One region of the Microbispora bryophytorum genome, then DNA from elsewhere that is predicted to be linked to it. Evidence: riboswitches for the same ligand, from Rfam matches in the RefSeq annotation. Region 1 holds a riboswitch; each other region holds the start of a gene.
The links. A riboswitch is a leader RNA that binds a small molecule or an ion and turns the genes downstream of it on or off. The one in region 1 is predicted to bind cyclic di-AMP.
Positions count from the first base shown of each region.

Region 2: another riboswitch for cyclic di-AMP. It lies ahead of ACGFIB_RS18960 (CHAP domain-containing protein); the one in region 1 lies ahead of ACGFIB_RS20110 (glycoside hydrolase family 25 protein).
Region 3: another riboswitch for cyclic di-AMP. It lies ahead of ACGFIB_RS02180 (C40 family peptidase); the one in region 1 lies ahead of ACGFIB_RS20110 (glycoside hydrolase family 25 protein).
Region 4: another riboswitch for cyclic di-AMP. It lies ahead of ACGFIB_RS30290 (C40 family peptidase); the one in region 1 lies ahead of ACGFIB_RS20110 (glycoside hydrolase family 25 protein).

Region 1 covers NZ_JBICTF010000005.1:572,583-576,323, forward strand. The annotation lists gene secD (protein translocase subunit SecD) at 1-1,935, shown strand, start outside; gene ACGFIB_RS20110 (glycoside hydrolase family 25 protein) at 1,949-2,662, opposite strand; cyclic di-AMP (ydaO/yuaA leader) riboswitch at 2,675-2,820, opposite strand; gene uppS (polyprenyl diphosphate synthase) at 3,197-3,741, shown strand, end outside.
Region 2 covers NZ_JBICTF010000005.1:333,494-337,234, reverse strand. The annotation lists gene ACGFIB_RS18970 (response regulator transcription factor) at 46-699, shown strand; gene ACGFIB_RS18965 (sensor histidine kinase) at 696-1,901, shown strand; cyclic di-AMP (ydaO/yuaA leader) riboswitch at 2,084-2,217, shown strand; gene ACGFIB_RS18960 (CHAP domain-containing protein) at 2,232-2,906, shown strand; gene ACGFIB_RS18955 (ArsR/SmtB family transcription factor) at 3,020-3,367, shown strand; gene ACGFIB_RS18950 (DUF5990 family protein) at 3,486-3,741, shown strand, end outside.
Region 3 covers NZ_JBICTF010000001.1:475,132-478,872, forward strand. The annotation lists gene ACGFIB_RS02170 (glycosyltransferase family 4 protein) at 1-310, opposite strand, end outside; gene ACGFIB_RS02175 (hypothetical protein) at 422-1,387, opposite strand; gene ACGFIB_RS02180 (C40 family peptidase) at 1,587-2,159, opposite strand; cyclic di-AMP (ydaO/yuaA leader) riboswitch at 2,234-2,388, opposite strand; gene ACGFIB_RS02185 (C40 family peptidase) at 2,706-3,668, opposite strand.
Region 4 covers NZ_JBICTF010000011.1:3,292-7,032, reverse strand. The annotation lists gene lysS (lysine--tRNA ligase) at 1-355, shown strand, start outside; gene ACGFIB_RS30295 (helix-turn-helix domain-containing protein) at 708-956, shown strand; gene ACGFIB_RS30290 (C40 family peptidase) at 987-2,036, opposite strand; cyclic di-AMP (ydaO/yuaA leader) riboswitch at 2,096-2,264, opposite strand; gene ACGFIB_RS30285 (amino-acid N-acetyltransferase) at 2,640-3,191, shown strand; gene ACGFIB_RS30280 (RDD family protein) at 3,338-3,741, shown strand, end outside.

The sequences.
Region 1 (3,741 bases):
CTCAACTTCCATCCGGTGCTCGGTCCCGCCGAGGACGGCGGTGCGGACGGCGGCGAGGACGCGGTCCCCGACGAGAGCGGCCAGAAGCTGAAGCTCGGCCCGGTCGCCCTCAGCGGGGCCGGCGTCACCGACGCCGCCGCGCGCAGCGACCCCCAGGCGGGGCCCGGCTGGTTCGTCACGATCGACTTCAAGGAACCCGGCCCCTGGCGGGAGCTGACCGGGAAGGCGGCCTGCGCGCCGCCCGGCGACCACAAGCGCCGCGTCGCCATCGTCCTCGACAAGGAGATCATCTCCTCGCCGCAGGTGGACGAGTCGATCGCCTGCGAGGTGGGAATCTCCGGCGGCACCACGCAGATCACCGGGTCGTTCACCCCGCAGGAGGCGCAGAACCTCGCGGTGCTGATCAAGGGCGGCTCGCTTCCGGTGCCGCTGGAACTGGTCGAGCAGCGCACGGTCGGCCCGACCCTTGGCGCCGACGCCATCGCCGCGAGCGCCAAGGCCGGCCTCGTCGGGGTGATCCTGACCGCGGTGTTCATCGGCGTCGTCTACCGGCTGGTGGGCGTGCTGGCCGCGGTCGCGCTCGCCTGCTACGGCCTGATCTCGTACGCCGGGCTCGTGGCCATGGGGGCCACGCTCACACTGCCCGGCCTGGCCGGGTTCGTCCTGGCGATCGGCATGGCGGTGGACGCCAACGTGCTGGTCTTCGAACGGGCCAGGGAGGAGTACGGCGCGGCGCCCCGCCGGGGCCTCAAGGCGGCCCTCGACCGGGGCTTCAAGAACGCCTGGAGCGCGATCGCCGACTCCAACATCACCACCCTGCTCGCCGCGGGGCTGCTGTTCTGGCTCGCCTCCGGGCCGGTGAAGGGCTTCGGCGTGACGCTGGCCATCGGCGTGCTCGCCTCGCTGGTCTCGGCGATGCTGATCACCCGGGTGCTCACCGCGGCCCTCATCGACAGGATCGGCCCCCGGGCGTCCGGGATCGGCTCGATCGGCCGGGTCAGGACCTGGCTGACCCGGCGCGACCCGGACCTGATGCGCGGCAGGCGGCTGTGGCTCGCCGTCGCGGCCGGGCTGCTCGTGCTGGCGGGGGCGGGGCTGGTCACCCGCGGCCTGAACTACGGCGTCGAGTTCACCGGCGGCCGGATCGTGGAGTTCGGCACGAGCAAACCCGTCGACGTCGCGGCGGCCAGGCAGGCGGTCGCGGACGCCGGGTTCCCCTCGGCCGTCGTGCAGCAGTCGGACGACGCGATCTCGGTCCGCACCGGGCAGATCAGCGCCGACGACGTGGTCCGCATGGAGGAGGCGCTGGACCGGAGTGTGGGCGAGGTCGCCAAGCAGCGCGACGAGCTCATCGGGCCGAGCCTCGGAGAGGAGCTGCGCCGCAACGCGCTCATCGCGCTCGCCGTCGCGCTCGCGGCGCAGCTCGCCTACCTGGCGTTCCGGTTCCGGTGGACGTTCGGCGCGGCGGCCGTGGCGGCGCTGTTCGTGGACGCGGCCGTCGTCGTCGGAGCGTTCGCCTGGATGGGCAAGCCGATCGACGGGGTGTTCCTGGCCGCGATGCTCACCATCATCGGCTATTCGGTCAACGACAAGGTCGTGCTCTTCGACCGGGTGCGCGAGCTGTGGCCGGTGCGGCGCGGGGAGCCGTTCGTCCGGGTGGTGAACACCGCGATCCTGCAGACCGTGCCGCGCACGGTCAACACCGGGCTCGGTGCGCTGTTCATCCTGGCGGCGCTGGCGGTGTTCGGCGGCGACTCGCTGCGCGACTTCGCCGTCGCCCTGCTGATCGGCATCATCGTGGGGACGCTGTCGTCGTCGTTCGTGGCCGGACCGGCGGCGATCGCGTTGGAGAAGCGCACCACCCAGCCGCCGCCGGTTCCCGCGGTCCCGCGTGCCAGGCCCGCGCGGCGCGACGGTTCCGGCGCGGTGGTCTGACCGGCCCGTACGGCTACGGCCGGCCGAGGGCGCGCAGCTGGGCCGGCGTCAGCGTGGAGACGTTCTGGTCGATGGGCGAGTCGGTGTACTGGTGGATCGCCCAGGACTTCCAGTCGGCGGGCGGCGTGATGTCACCCGGGGCCTTGCTGTAGTGGGCCACCCACAGGGGGTACTGGCCGAGGCCGCGGCCGTACTTGTTGGCGAAGTTCCACCCGCTGTAGAACATCGGCCTGGCGCCGGTCTTGGCCGTCACGTACTCCAGCCAGGTCTTGGCCCACTTGTTGACGTGCTCGACGGACTCGCCGTCGGTGTCCTCCAGGTCGAGGACCATGATGTCGCCGGGCTTGCTCGGCTGCGAGTTCACCACCTTGAGGAAGTGGTTGGCGTCGGCGATGGGGTCGTCGGAGGGATGGCCGTAGTGGTAGGCGCCGCGGACGATGCCCTTCTTGGCCAGCTCCTGCCAGTGCCGGGGGAAGGACGAGTCGACCCAGTCGGTCCCCTCCGTGGCCTTGATGAAGCCGAACTGCGCGCGGCTGTTCATCCAGTCGTGGTCGGCCTCGTAGCCGGAGACGTCCTGGCCGTACGTGTGCGGGTTCGCGTAGGCCGGGGCGGGCAGGGCGACGCCCGCCGTGACGGCGGCCGAGATGGCGAGGGTCGCCGCCGCGAGGGCGGAGCGCAGGCGCCGGCGGGAGGGCCGGCTCCCGGGGGAGAGCCGATGGGTGCACATGACGGGGTTGACTCCTTGCTTCCATGCCGCCTACCGGGTTAGCTGACGGGTTCGGGCAGGAAGTGCCCTACGGGCGCATCTGGGGGCCTGCGCGCCGATTCACCCCGAAGAGAGTGGGTCCCCGGCTCCACATGACGCGGATTCGGCGGCCGCGCGATCACCGCGCGGTCCGGGCAACGACACGGCAACGGATATGGCGCTGAAGTGTGGCCGGGTACCCATGCCGTGTGGCCTAAAGGTACACACATCCCCAGAAAGGTGTAAATAGGACAAAACACGTCTTTACCTGGGCCGATGCCGCCGCGGGCCACCCCGCCAGCCGGGGCGGTCGTACGGGACCAAAGCCTCCGAAGTAAGGACTGTGACTACCAACGGTAAGTAGTCACTCTCTAACGCACCGTGAAATGGTCGTCGCCGAGGGGTCCCGGGAGACCCCGCAACGGTCTCGGAAAGGGTGTCAATGGGAGTCTTCCGTCGTGTCCTCACCGTCCGCGTAGTAGCTCTCACGGCAGGGTGAGAGACATCCCTCGTCACGTGGCGTGCGTCATGGACGGGAACGGCCGGTGGGCCGCACAGCGGTCGCTGCCCCGCACCGAGGGGCATCGGGCGGCGGAGGTCGCCGTGATCGACGTCATCGAGGCGGCCCACACGGCCGGCGTCGAGTGGTTGAGCCTGTACGCCTTCTCCACCGAGAACTGGCGGCGCCCGGCCGCCGAGGTCGACGTCCTGCTGCGACTGGTGCGCCGGGCCGTCCGCAAACACGCCCTGTCACTGCACACACGCGGGATCCGCTGCCGATTCCTCGGGGTCGCCGACCCGCGGATCCCGCCCGCGCTGGCCCGGGACATCGCCGATTTGATGACGCTGACCCGCGACAACCGCCGGATGACGTTGACGGTGGCCTTCGACCACGGCGGCCGCCGCGACATCGTCGAGGCCGCCCGGTCGCTGATCCGCGACGGGGTGCCGGCCGAGCTGGTCACCGAGGAGAGTTTCGCCCGCCGTCTGCCCCACCCCGACATGCCGGAGGTGGACCTGGTCATCCGCACCTCCGGAGAGCAGCGGATCTCCAACTTCAT
Region 2 (3,741 bases), 240 kb from region 1:
ACACCGCCTGCGCCACTCTCGGAGCCGAGTGGGAGGTTGGTGGGGATGCGGGTGCTCGTGGTCGAGGACGAGGAACAGCTGGCCGAGGCCCTGGCACGGGGGCTGCGGCTGCACGCGATCGCGGTGGACGTGGCCTACGACGGTCAGGAGGCGCTTGAGCTGGCCGCCTACGTCGACTACGACGTGGTCGTGCTCGACCGCGACCTGCCCGAGGTGCACGGCGACGAGGTGTGCCGGGAGCTGGTCACGGCCCGCGGGGCGAGCCGCATCCTCATGCTGACGGCGGCCGGGCGGGTGCGTGACCGGGTCGGGGGCCTGTCCCTGGGCGCCGACGACTACCTGGTCAAGCCGTTCGCGTTCGCCGAGCTGGTGGCTCGGATCCGGGCGCTGGCCCGGCGCTCGCCCCGGGCGGTGCGGCCTGTGCTGGAGCGGGCCGGGATCCGGCTCGACCCCGCCCGCCGTACGGTGCTGCGCGACGGGCGGCAGGTGGCGCTGGGCCGCAAGGAGTTCGACGTGCTGCACGAGCTCATGCGCGCCGGCGGAGGGCTGGTGACCTCGGCCCTGCTGCGCGCGAACGTGTGGGACGAGCACGCCGACGCCGGCACGGGCGTGCTGCGCGTCACGATCACCTCGCTGCGCCGCAAGCTGGGCGAGCCCGCGGTGATCGAGAACGTGCCGGGCCGGGGGTATCGGCTGTGACCCGCGTCCTGTCCTCGTGGCGCAGGCTCGGCCTGCGCATGCGGCTCACCCTGCTGTACGGCGGGCTGTTCTTCCTGGCGGGGTCGGTGCTGCTGTGGTTCACCCAGCTGCTGACCGCGCGGGCGCTCAACCAGCGGTTCGTGGTGGCGGTGGCGTCGAAGGTGACCGGTGCCCCCAGTGTCAACGGCGGTGCCGTGCTGGGGGGCAAGTTGCCCGACAGCGACGTGCTCGCGCAGCGGGTGCGCACCAACGTCGAGCAGGGGGCGGCCGACGCGCTGAGCGACGTGCTCAGGTCGTCGATGATCGTCATGATCCTGGTGGGGGCCGTCGCGGTGGTGCTGGGCTACCTGGTGGCCGACCGCGCGCTGCGCCCGCTGGACCGGGTGACCGAGACCGCGCAGCGGCTGTCGGAGAGCACGCTGCACGAGCGGATCGGGCTGCGCGGGCCGCAGGACGAGATCAAGCGGCTCGCCGACACCTTCGACGCGATGCTCGACCGGCTGCACCGCGTGTTCGACGCGCAGCGCCGGTTCATCGCCAACGCCTCCCACGAGCTGCGCACCCCGCTGGCGGTCAACCGTACGGTCCTGGAGGTGTCGCTGGAGGAACCGGCGGCGTCGGAGGACCTCAAGGCGCTGGCCCGCGCGCTGCTCGGCACCAACGCGAGGTACGAGCGGCTGATCGAGGGCCTGCTCATGCTGGCGCAGTCGGAGCAGGAGCCGACGGCCCGCAAGCCGGTCGACCTGCGGCAGGTCGTCCGTACGGCGATGGAGCAGATCGACCTGCAGCCGCGCCGCAGGAAGGTGGTCGTCCACGAGGACCTGAGCCCGGCGGTCGCGCACGGCGACCCGCTGTTCCTCGAACGCTGCCTGGTCAACCTGCTGGAAAACGCGATCAAGTACAACGTGCGGGACGGGGAGGTCTGGGTCCGGTTGCGGGAGGAGGAGGCCGGGGTGAGCGTGACGGTGGAGAACACCGGGCCCCTGGTCCCGCCGTACGAGGTGGACGACCTGTTCGAGCCGTTCCGCCGGCTCGGCGGCGACCGCGTCCGCTCCGCCCGGGGGTCGGGGCTGGGCCTGTCCATCGTCCGGGCCATCGCCGTGGCGCACGGCGGCGAGGTGGAGGCGCTCGCCCGGCCGGAGGGCGGCCTGGCGGTGACCGTACGACTGCCCGGTCAGCCCGGATCCTCCTGCCGCCGGTGATCACCGGCGGGCCCTTTACCCCCAAGTGCGAGGTCTGCTGCCTACTGCCCGGTAAAATCTGGGTTGTTCTAACTTGACCGGTTTGACCTGGTCTATTACGTTTTAGGCAACTCGGGGGCACTTGCTCATCTCAATGGTCAAGAAGCCCTCCTCAGACCGACGCGACCGGCCGATCCCGGCCGGTCGCCCGGCCGCCGAGTCCGCGTCCGCGCGGAGCCGGGGACCCACCTCTCCTGGGGTGAATCGGCATACGTGCCGTAGGGCGACTTCCAGCCCGAACCCGTCAGCTAACCCGGTAGGCGGCATGGAAGCAAGGGAGTACGCCCCACCATGCACGTCGTCAACACCTGTCTTCGCGCTGCCCTCGCGGGCGGGGTCCTCGCCTCGGCCGTGCTGATCGCCTCACCGGCCGCGCACGCGGACAACCCGGCCACCGGCAAGGGCCCGGCGGTCGCGAAGTCCACGTCCGAGATCGCCTCCACGCTGCCCAGGATCAGCGCGGCCGACGTGCTGACCCTGGCCAGGAGCCAGATCGGGATCAGTGAGAACGCCAAGGGCGGCGGGACCAAGTTCCAGGAGTGGTACATGTCCACGCCCCGCGCCCGCGAGACCCTCGCCCGCGACGGCGGCACACTGAAGGGCTACCTCAACGCGGCCTGGTGCGACATGTTCGTCTCGTGGGTGGGACAGCAGCTCGGCATCGCTCCGGTCATGGGCTCCGACGCCTACACCGTGGAGCACGCACGCTGGTTCGCCGAACACGGCCGCTGGGGCCACACCCCCAAGCCGGGCGCGGTGGTGTTCTTCAACTGGAACGGCAGCAAGGACATCGACGACATCGAGCACGTGGGGTTCGTCGTCAAGGACAACGACGACGGCACTATCCAGACGATCGAGGGCAACACCGGCGACGGCGGCGCCGTCGAGGCCCGTACCCGTCCTACCTGGCAGGTGGCCGGATACGGCTACCCGGTGTATCCCGGGGACACCTCCGCCTCCTCCTGACAGGCGACGCCCGAAGCGCGCCGGTGATCCCGGCGCGCTTCGGGCGTCCCCGCCGAGGGCGCCGGGCCTTGATCACATTGACCTGTGCGGTCGTGAGCTGCGAGCCTGGCGGCATGCACGCGTTCGACGTCCTCGGCGATCCGGTGCGCCGCCGGATCCTGGAACTGCTCGCCGAGGGCGAGCGCTCCGCCGGGGAGATCGGCTCCATCGTGCAGGAGGAGTTCGGGATCTCCCAGCCCGGGGTGTCACAGCACCTGCGCGTGCTGAGGGAGAGCGGCTTCGCGACGGTCCGGGCCGAGGGCACCCGGCGCCTGTACACCGTCGACCTCGCGCCGCTGCGCGAAGTCGACACCTGGCTCGACCACTTCCGCCGCTTCTGGAACCAGCGCCTGGACGCCCTGGGCACCGAACTCGCCCGCGGGAAGCGGGAGCGCCGCCTGCAGGACGACGCCCGTCCGTGATCGCGCGCCACCTGACCCGTGCCGGGCACTCGCCGCTCGCATTCGGCGTCCTCCTCCCCCTGGCTCGGCACCGGAGTGTTCCCCGCCTGCCGCACGGAGCCTGGGGAATGATGCTGGTGTGCTGATCCGTATCGAGGCATCCAACCTGCCAGGGCGGGAATGCGGGCAGACACCCGATTTCCCCGGCTACCGCAACATCCATGTCGGCGTGCAGCGGCGCGGCCGCCGTGACGAACTGCTCGACCTGCATGCGGGAGACGCTTCCTCGGCGGTTTGGAAGCTGAAGGTGACCGCGGCCCGCAGGGAGACCGGATGGGATCTCCGGGGCCCATGTGTGCAGGGCAGGCCGGGCGCCCGGTTTGTGTACCTGTCGT
Region 3 (3,741 bases), on a different contig from region 1:
CACCCGCGGCGCGCAGGACGGGAGCGAGCAGCCCCAGCGGCGCCGCCGCCCCGAAGACGACGGTGGCGCCGTCCTCGACCAGCGCCGCCGCCCTCTTCGCCACCGAGCGCGTCGGCAGCATCAGCGAGGAGGGATGACGGACCACCTCGTACGGCTGGCGCGCGTCGAACTCCTCGCACCCCTTCCAGCGCGGGGCGTACACGACCACGGAGCCGGGCGGCCTGCGCGAGGCGAGGCCGTGCACGAACGCCTGGATGCCGCCCGGTCTGGGCGGGAAGTCGTTCGTGACGATCAGCGTCCGCTTCGTCATCCTCACCCCCGCTGCCGGCATGGTCGCGCGGTCCGCCCGCGCCGCCCGAGAACGCATTGTCGCAGCCGTGGTCGTGCCCGCACCTCACGGAATCAGGCGCCCTCACGGAGGTCAGGGCCGGGCGAGCCGCTCGCGGGCGTACGACCGCCATTCGCGGGTCAGGCCGTCGGCGGTCAGCCCGAGAACCTCCCGCAGCGCCGGGCCGATCCCCTCGCGCAGCGTGGCGCGGTAGAGGGCGACCAGCCTCCGCTCACCGAACCGGGCCGCGATGTAGCGGCAGGCGAGCCACGCCTCCTCGTACGCCTGCGCGGGTCTGGCGGCGAAGTCGGCGGGCCCTGGCAGGGCGTTCAGCGCCGCCCTCCCGGCGGTCCCGTCGGCGGCCCCGTCCGCGGTCCCGTCGGCGGCCTCGTCGGTGGCCCCGTCGGCGGCGACGTCGGCGGCGAGTTCGGCGGCGATCGTGCGGACCGGCAGTCCGCTGTCCAGATAGCCCACGTAGTCGGCGAAGCCTTCCTTGAGCCACATCGGCACCGTCGGGGGGCCGGCGGTCGCGACGTGCGTCAGCTCATGGGTCACGACGACCATGCGGCCGGTCGCGGACAGGCGGGCGAACGCCGCCGGCTGCACGATCACGCGGCCGCCGGTGGCGACGGCCGCCAGATCGTCCACCTTCGCCGGCGCGGCCAGCACGGCGGCCTGCTCCTCGGTGCGCGGCACGAGGACCACCGCGCCGCCGTACCCGCCCCAGACCCTCGTGACCGTGCGGCCCGCGCGATCGGCCAGCGCCGCGATCTCGGCGACCAACCGCCGGGGCGACCCCACGACGACGGCGCGCTCGCCGCGGGCGACGGAGGCGCCGATCCACATGCCCGGTCGCTCCCGCACGGCGGCCCGGGCGTCCAGCCGCGGGGCGAGCAGCGGGTCGGGCGGGGCCGCGGCGGCGGACCCGGCGAGCAGCGCGGCCAGCGCGGCGGCCACGGCCGCGATCCGGCGGCGGGGAAGGACCCCGCGGGGCGGAACTTCGGGCCGGCGCCGACCGGCCGCGGCGCGCACGCTCGGCACGCCCACAGGCACGGGCACGGGCACGCCCACAGGCATGGGCACGGGCACAGGCACGGGCACAGGCACAGGCACAGGCACAGGCACGGGCACGGGCACGCCGCTCGTGGCAGTCACGCCGTGCATGCTAACCGGCACGTGCCACGGCCCCGTCCACCTCGGCGAGGTGGACGGGGCCGCGAGGACGGCGCCGGTCGAGGGGGCTGGTGACCGGTGCCCGTCAGACGCCCGGACGGACGGCACCCACGAAGGTGCTCCTCCGATAGGCGTCCAGCTTGTCGATCCGCACCCGGGTGCCGGTGTGCGGAGCGTGGATCATCTTGCCGTGCCCGACGTACATGCCGACGTGGCCGCCGCCGCTGGTGAAGATCAGGTCACCGGGCTCGAAGTGACCCCAGGACACCTTCTTCCTGACCGCGCCGCGAATGGACCACGTCGTGCGCGGCAGCCGTACGCCAGCCCTGCGCCAGGCGTACTGGACCAGGCCCGAGCAGTCGAACGCGCCCGGTCCCGTCGCTCCGTAGCGGTAGGGGTCGCCGATCTGCTTTTCCGCGACCTTCACCGCGCGCAGGCCCTTGGCCCGCTGGAGCGAGGCCCTGCTGATCTTCCGCTTGGCGGTGGTCTTCTTGGTCTGCCGCTTCTTCGCGGCGGCCTTGCGGGCGGCGGCGTCCGCGCTCTTCTCGGTGCCCGTCTTCGTAGCCGTCTTCTTGGCTGGGGCCGTCTTGACGACTGTGACCGTCACCGTGTCGGCCGCCGCCGGATGTACTCCGGCGGCCCCTACGGATGCCGTCAAAGCAGCACCACCAAGGGCAATTCGGGCAAGACGGGACAGACTAGCGGGGGTGGTAGACAGGATCTCTCCTCGGGTCTTCCGCTCACGCCTACCGGGTTAGCTGACGGGTTCGGGCGGGGAAGTCGCCCTACGGCGCGCGATGCGCCGATTCACCCCGGACCTTCGCGTGAAGGTCGATGGTTCCCCGGCTCCGTGCCTCCTGACTGCACGGACTCGGCAGGCCACCGGCGCCGGAGGATCCCGCGAAGGGGAGGGTGATGAAGGGCGCCGATGACGGTGGATGACTGCGCGACCCGGCCGGCCGGACCGGGTGCGCCGCGGCGAGGCGTGCTCGCCGCGGCCCAGAAGCTACCCAGGACCCGCCGCATTCGGCAAAGTCCTCCCGCCGGATAAAGATCAGATAACGAAGGCCGCCGAGAAGAAAGCGCAGCGTACCCCGCACAGCAAACCGCTAATTGTGACTCTGCTCACAATCTCCACAACACCGGCTAAATCGGGTCACAGAAGCCCCAAAAGGCACAGAGATCACAGAGCCGGTCGAGCCCCTCAGGGGCGCACGGCTCCGATCGCGTGATACTCGGCGAGTGAGACAATCTTCACAACATCGCCGGTCTGCGGAGCGTGGACGACCTTGCCGTCGCCGGCGTAGATGCCGACGTGCCCGTACCCGGCGTGCCAGAGCAGGTCGCCCGGCTGGAGCTCGTCCAGCGAGACCCTGCGGCTCGCGCCCCAGGCCCACTGTTCGTAGCTGGTCCGGGGCAGCGTCACGCCCGCCGCCGCCCACGCGGCCTGCACGAGCCCCGAGCAGTCCCAGGAGGCCGGTCCGGTGCCCCCGTAACGGTAGGGCTTGCCGACCTGCTTGTAGGCGAACTGGAGGGCCGACAGCGCGTTGCCGGACGCCGGCCCGGTGTAGACGACGCCGGCGCTGTTGGGGTTGCCGGGGTTGAACGTCCCGAGCGAGCGCAGGAGCTTCATCTGCTCCCGGACGAGCTTGTCGACCTTCTCCTTCTCGCCGGCGAGCTCGCCCCTGACGTCGGTGGCCTCCTTGTAGACCACCTTGCTCTGGTCGCGGCGGTCCTTGAGGTCCTTGATGGCGCCCTCGTACTCCCTGAGCCGCCCGGCCCGCTCGGCCGACATGTGGTTGAGCGTGGCGAGGCCGCTGAGCATGGCGTCGGGGTTGGAGCTGTAGAAGACACCGCCCCACGAGCCCATATCGCCGACCTGGTAGCTGCTGACGGCCATCGAGACCAACCCGGAGCGCAGCGCCTCGACCCGGGTGTTCTGCTTCTTGTAGTCGTCGTTGATCGCGAGGTACTTCTGCCGCGACTTCTTCCACTTCTCGTTGGCCGCGTTGTAGCGGTCGACGAGCTTGTCGGCCTGCTCGTTGAGCTTGCTCAGCTTCGCCTTGGCCTGCGCGACCGTGGGCTTCGGATCCGCCTGCGCGCCCGTCACCGGCGTAAGCAGGATCACGGCGGCCAGACCGGCGGCCACCGGCACACGCCCTCGCACTGAGCCCCCTTGAGGATGAACCTCTTAGATCGACGAAACCTGCGGCGCGACTCTATCTAGGCGATCTTGAAGC
Region 4 (3,741 bases), on a different contig from region 1:
GGTGAACACGTACGTGCCCGCGGAGGAGCGCACGCAGGTGCGCGAGACGCCCGACAAGGAACTGCTCGACACGCTCGGCACGCAGGACCGCGAGTCGCTGCGCCTGCTGGCGGAGGGCCTCGGCGAGCACTGGTCGCTCGACGGGCTGACCACCCTCGTGTACGGCGTGCCGAAGGTGCAGGCCGGGCTCGACATGGACGCGAAGGCGGCCACGCCGGAGCTGAAGGCCGCGCAGCGCGCCTTCTTCGCCCTGCTCTACCGGCTGCTCGTCGGCAGCGACACCGGCCCGCGGCTGCCCACGCTGCTGCTGGCCGTGGGCCGCGACCGGGTGCGCGAGCTGATCGGTCACGCCTGATCGGTCAGACCTGATCGCTCGCGTCTGATCGGTCAGTCCCGATCTGCGGCGTCCCATCTCCGGCGCGCGAACGGGCCGGACGGCATGGCCGTCCGGCCTCAGCCGGCTTCGCGACGTCCCGGAGCCGGGCCCGTCGGCGCCCGCCACGCCCCAGCCGAGCGCGTACGTCTCCAGGTGCGGCATGGGCCCGCTGGCGCGGCGCTGGGCCGAATTCCACGTGGAGGATTGTCGAGGCGGCCCGGGAGGTGTGCGACCGGTGCTCTCACTCCGAACCTTGACGACCTTCAGTGGAGGCGTTTACCTTCCCTGAAGGGTGGGCCGACGAAAGCATCGTCGTGGGGGAGGGCGGACGATGAGTATTCCCGAGGTCGTCTACCGAGGTGACAGTCGCGCCTCGGACCTTGAGCGTGCCGGTCTCACCGAAGAGGATCTGCTTCTCCTCGCGGAGCTGGCCAAGGGTGTGACCGCCGACCGGGTGGGCCGCAGTCTCGACGTCAGCGGGCGCACCGTGCGGCGCCGGCTGCGGTGCATCTGCGACCGGATCGGCGTCGCGACCGCGATCGAGGCCGTCGCCTGGGCGGCACGCCGCCGCCTCATCTGACCTTCTCGACGGCAGGCCGCCGAGGGGGGCTCAGTCGGCGACGCGCACCGCTCCCGCGAACGGCCGTCCGGCGATCTTCGCGATGTGGACGACGTCTCCCGTGCGCGGCGCGTGGATCATGTAGCCGTTGCCGATGTAGATGCCGACGTGGTGCAGGTCGGAGTAGAAGAACACCAGGTCGCCGGGGCGGAGCTGGTCACGGGGGATGTGCGTGCCGGCCGTCCACTGGTTGCCGGTGTAGTGGGGCAGGCTGATGCCGACGGACTGGTAGGCCGCCATGACCAGGCCGGAGCAGTCGAAGGAGCCGGGGCCCTCGGCGCCCCACACGTACGGCTTGAGCTGCTGCCCGAGAGCCCAGCGCGCCGCCTGGGCGGCCTTGCCGTCGCCGATGATGGGGAACGCCGTCCTGCTGCGCGTCTCGCTGCCGATCGTCTGGGAGACCTGCCGGTAGAGGCTGCTCTCGGTCTTCTTGATCAGCTTGGTGATCTTGTCGCGTCGCGAGTCCAGCCCGCTGAGGAGCTTCTTGACCTCGGCCTGCCGGGCGGAGGCGCTCTCCCTGGCCCGTGCGGCGGCGTCCATGGCCTTGGTGACCTCGGCGACCTCCTGGCTCTCCCGCAGCTCCAGCGCGTACGTCGTGGAGGCCTGGTCCAGGTATCGCCGGGGGTCGGCGTCGCTGTCGATGAGCACCAGCGCGTTGCCGAGCCCGTTGGTCATGTAGGAGTGCTGCGCGAGGGCGCTCGCCTTCTGCCGGCGGACCGCGAGCTCGGCCTCGCTCTTGGCGAGGTTCTTCTTGGCGAGGTCGGCGGACCGCTCGGCCGTCTTCAGGCGCACGCGCTCGCCGTTGTACTGCTCGCTGAGGGTCTCGATCTCGGTGTAGAGGTCCTCGACCTGGGCCGTGAGTTCCTTGAGGCTCGGCTTGGGGTCGGCGGTGGCGCTGACCACCGGCGCGCCGAACGTGATCGCGCTGATCGCGACGCCGACGAACGCCAGACGGCGGATGGCACCCGGACCGGCCGTGCCGGATCCGGACTGTCGGCCGCGAGCGTGCCTGCCCGCCTGCCGTCCTCCACGCGTGCGCAACCGAGCTCCTCTCCCACGTGTGCCCCGCGGCGGGCCCGTCGTCGCGACGGGCCGTACGGCGGGGCACTGCTGAGCGCCTACCGGGTTAGCTGACGGGTTCGGGCCGGAGTAGCCCTACCTTGTGGATTCACCCCTTGACGATCCGGGATCGAACCGATCCTGATCCTGCAGTTGGGTCCCCGGCTCCCCTTCGCACTGGGTGCTTCGAGGATTCGGCGTCCGGTCGCCATGAGCGCTCACGAAGACCGGCATCGTCGCTGGACGATAGTGCACCGCGAGTTCTTGCTCAACCAGAACTCCGAAACTCGTCTACGTTTGACAACCAAATGATCACGGTCGGGTCACGGGATCGGTAGTGATACGTCCCTGTTCACCTGCGTTTCGAGTGATCTGTGAGTTTCGATGGGTGGTCTGGGCTGGTGGAAAAACTGGGACGAACCCGGATGGCACCTCGGGCGGCGGTCATGCATCCGTCCGTATCCTGGCGGCTACGGACCGTCAAACCTCATGTCGGGTATGGCGTTTGGGAATGACCGTTATTCGTTCGGGATGCTCCGTGCCGACCGTGTGGGATCGGCCGCGCTCCGGCTAGGCTGGCCGGTCATGGAGCAGGTCGCCGCGCAGACATCCAGTGGATCGAGTGCCACGGCCGTGACGGTGCGCCGAGCCAGGACGCCGGACGTCCGGGCGATCAGGCGCCTCGTCGACGCGTACTCGGGTGTGGGTTCCCGCCTGCTCAAGAAGAGCACGGTCACGCTGTACGAGGACGTCCAGGAGTTCTGGGTGGCCGAGAGGGGCGGGCAGGTCGTCGGCTGCGGCGCGCTGCACGTGCTGTGGGAGGACCTGGCCGAGATCAGGACCGTCGCGGTGGACCCCGCGGCGCGCGGCGGGGGCATCGGCCACCGGATCGTCGGCGCGCTCATCGAGACCGCCAGGGACCTCGGCGTGCGGCGGGTTTTCTGCCTCACGTTCGCGGTGGAGTTCTTCGCCAGGCACGGCTTCAGGCCCATCCAGGGCACCCCCGTCTCCCCGGAGGTGTACGCGGAACTGCTCGCGTCGTACGACGAGGGCGTCGCGGAGTTTCTCGACCTGGAGCACGTCAAGCCGAACACGCTGGGGAACACCCGGATGTTGCTGCACATCGACCGTCATTGACCCCTTTGTCGATCATTGATCGCTGATCTTGACGATGGTTGTCGGCTGCTGCAAAGGTGACTGTTGATACACCTGTCGCTACTTTTGGCAATATCAGCGTGTGCTAGGGACGTGCGGCGCATGCGTCTTCGAAACGAGGTGACACGGTGAGCACCGGACAGCCGCCGTACCCCCAGGACGAGTCGGACGGAACGCCACCGCCCTCATCGAACGCCGGGTACGGCACGGACAGACAGCCCCAGGACTATGACCCCGACGTCACGGTCGTGAGCAATCGCCACTCGGGACAGCACACGGGTCCCCAGCAGCCGCCCGGCTACGACCCCGCCCAGGGCGGCTACGGCCAGCAGGGTTACGCCCAGCAGGGCCAGCAGCAGTACGGCCAGCAGGGGTACGGTCAGCCCGCCCCGCAGCAGGGCTACGGCCAGGAGGCCGCCCAGCAGCAGGGCTACGGCGCCCAGCAGGGCCAGCAGCAGTACGGCCAGCAGGGCTATGGCGCCCAGCAGGGCCAGCAGGGTCAGCAGGGCTATGGCCAGACCGCCCCGCAGCA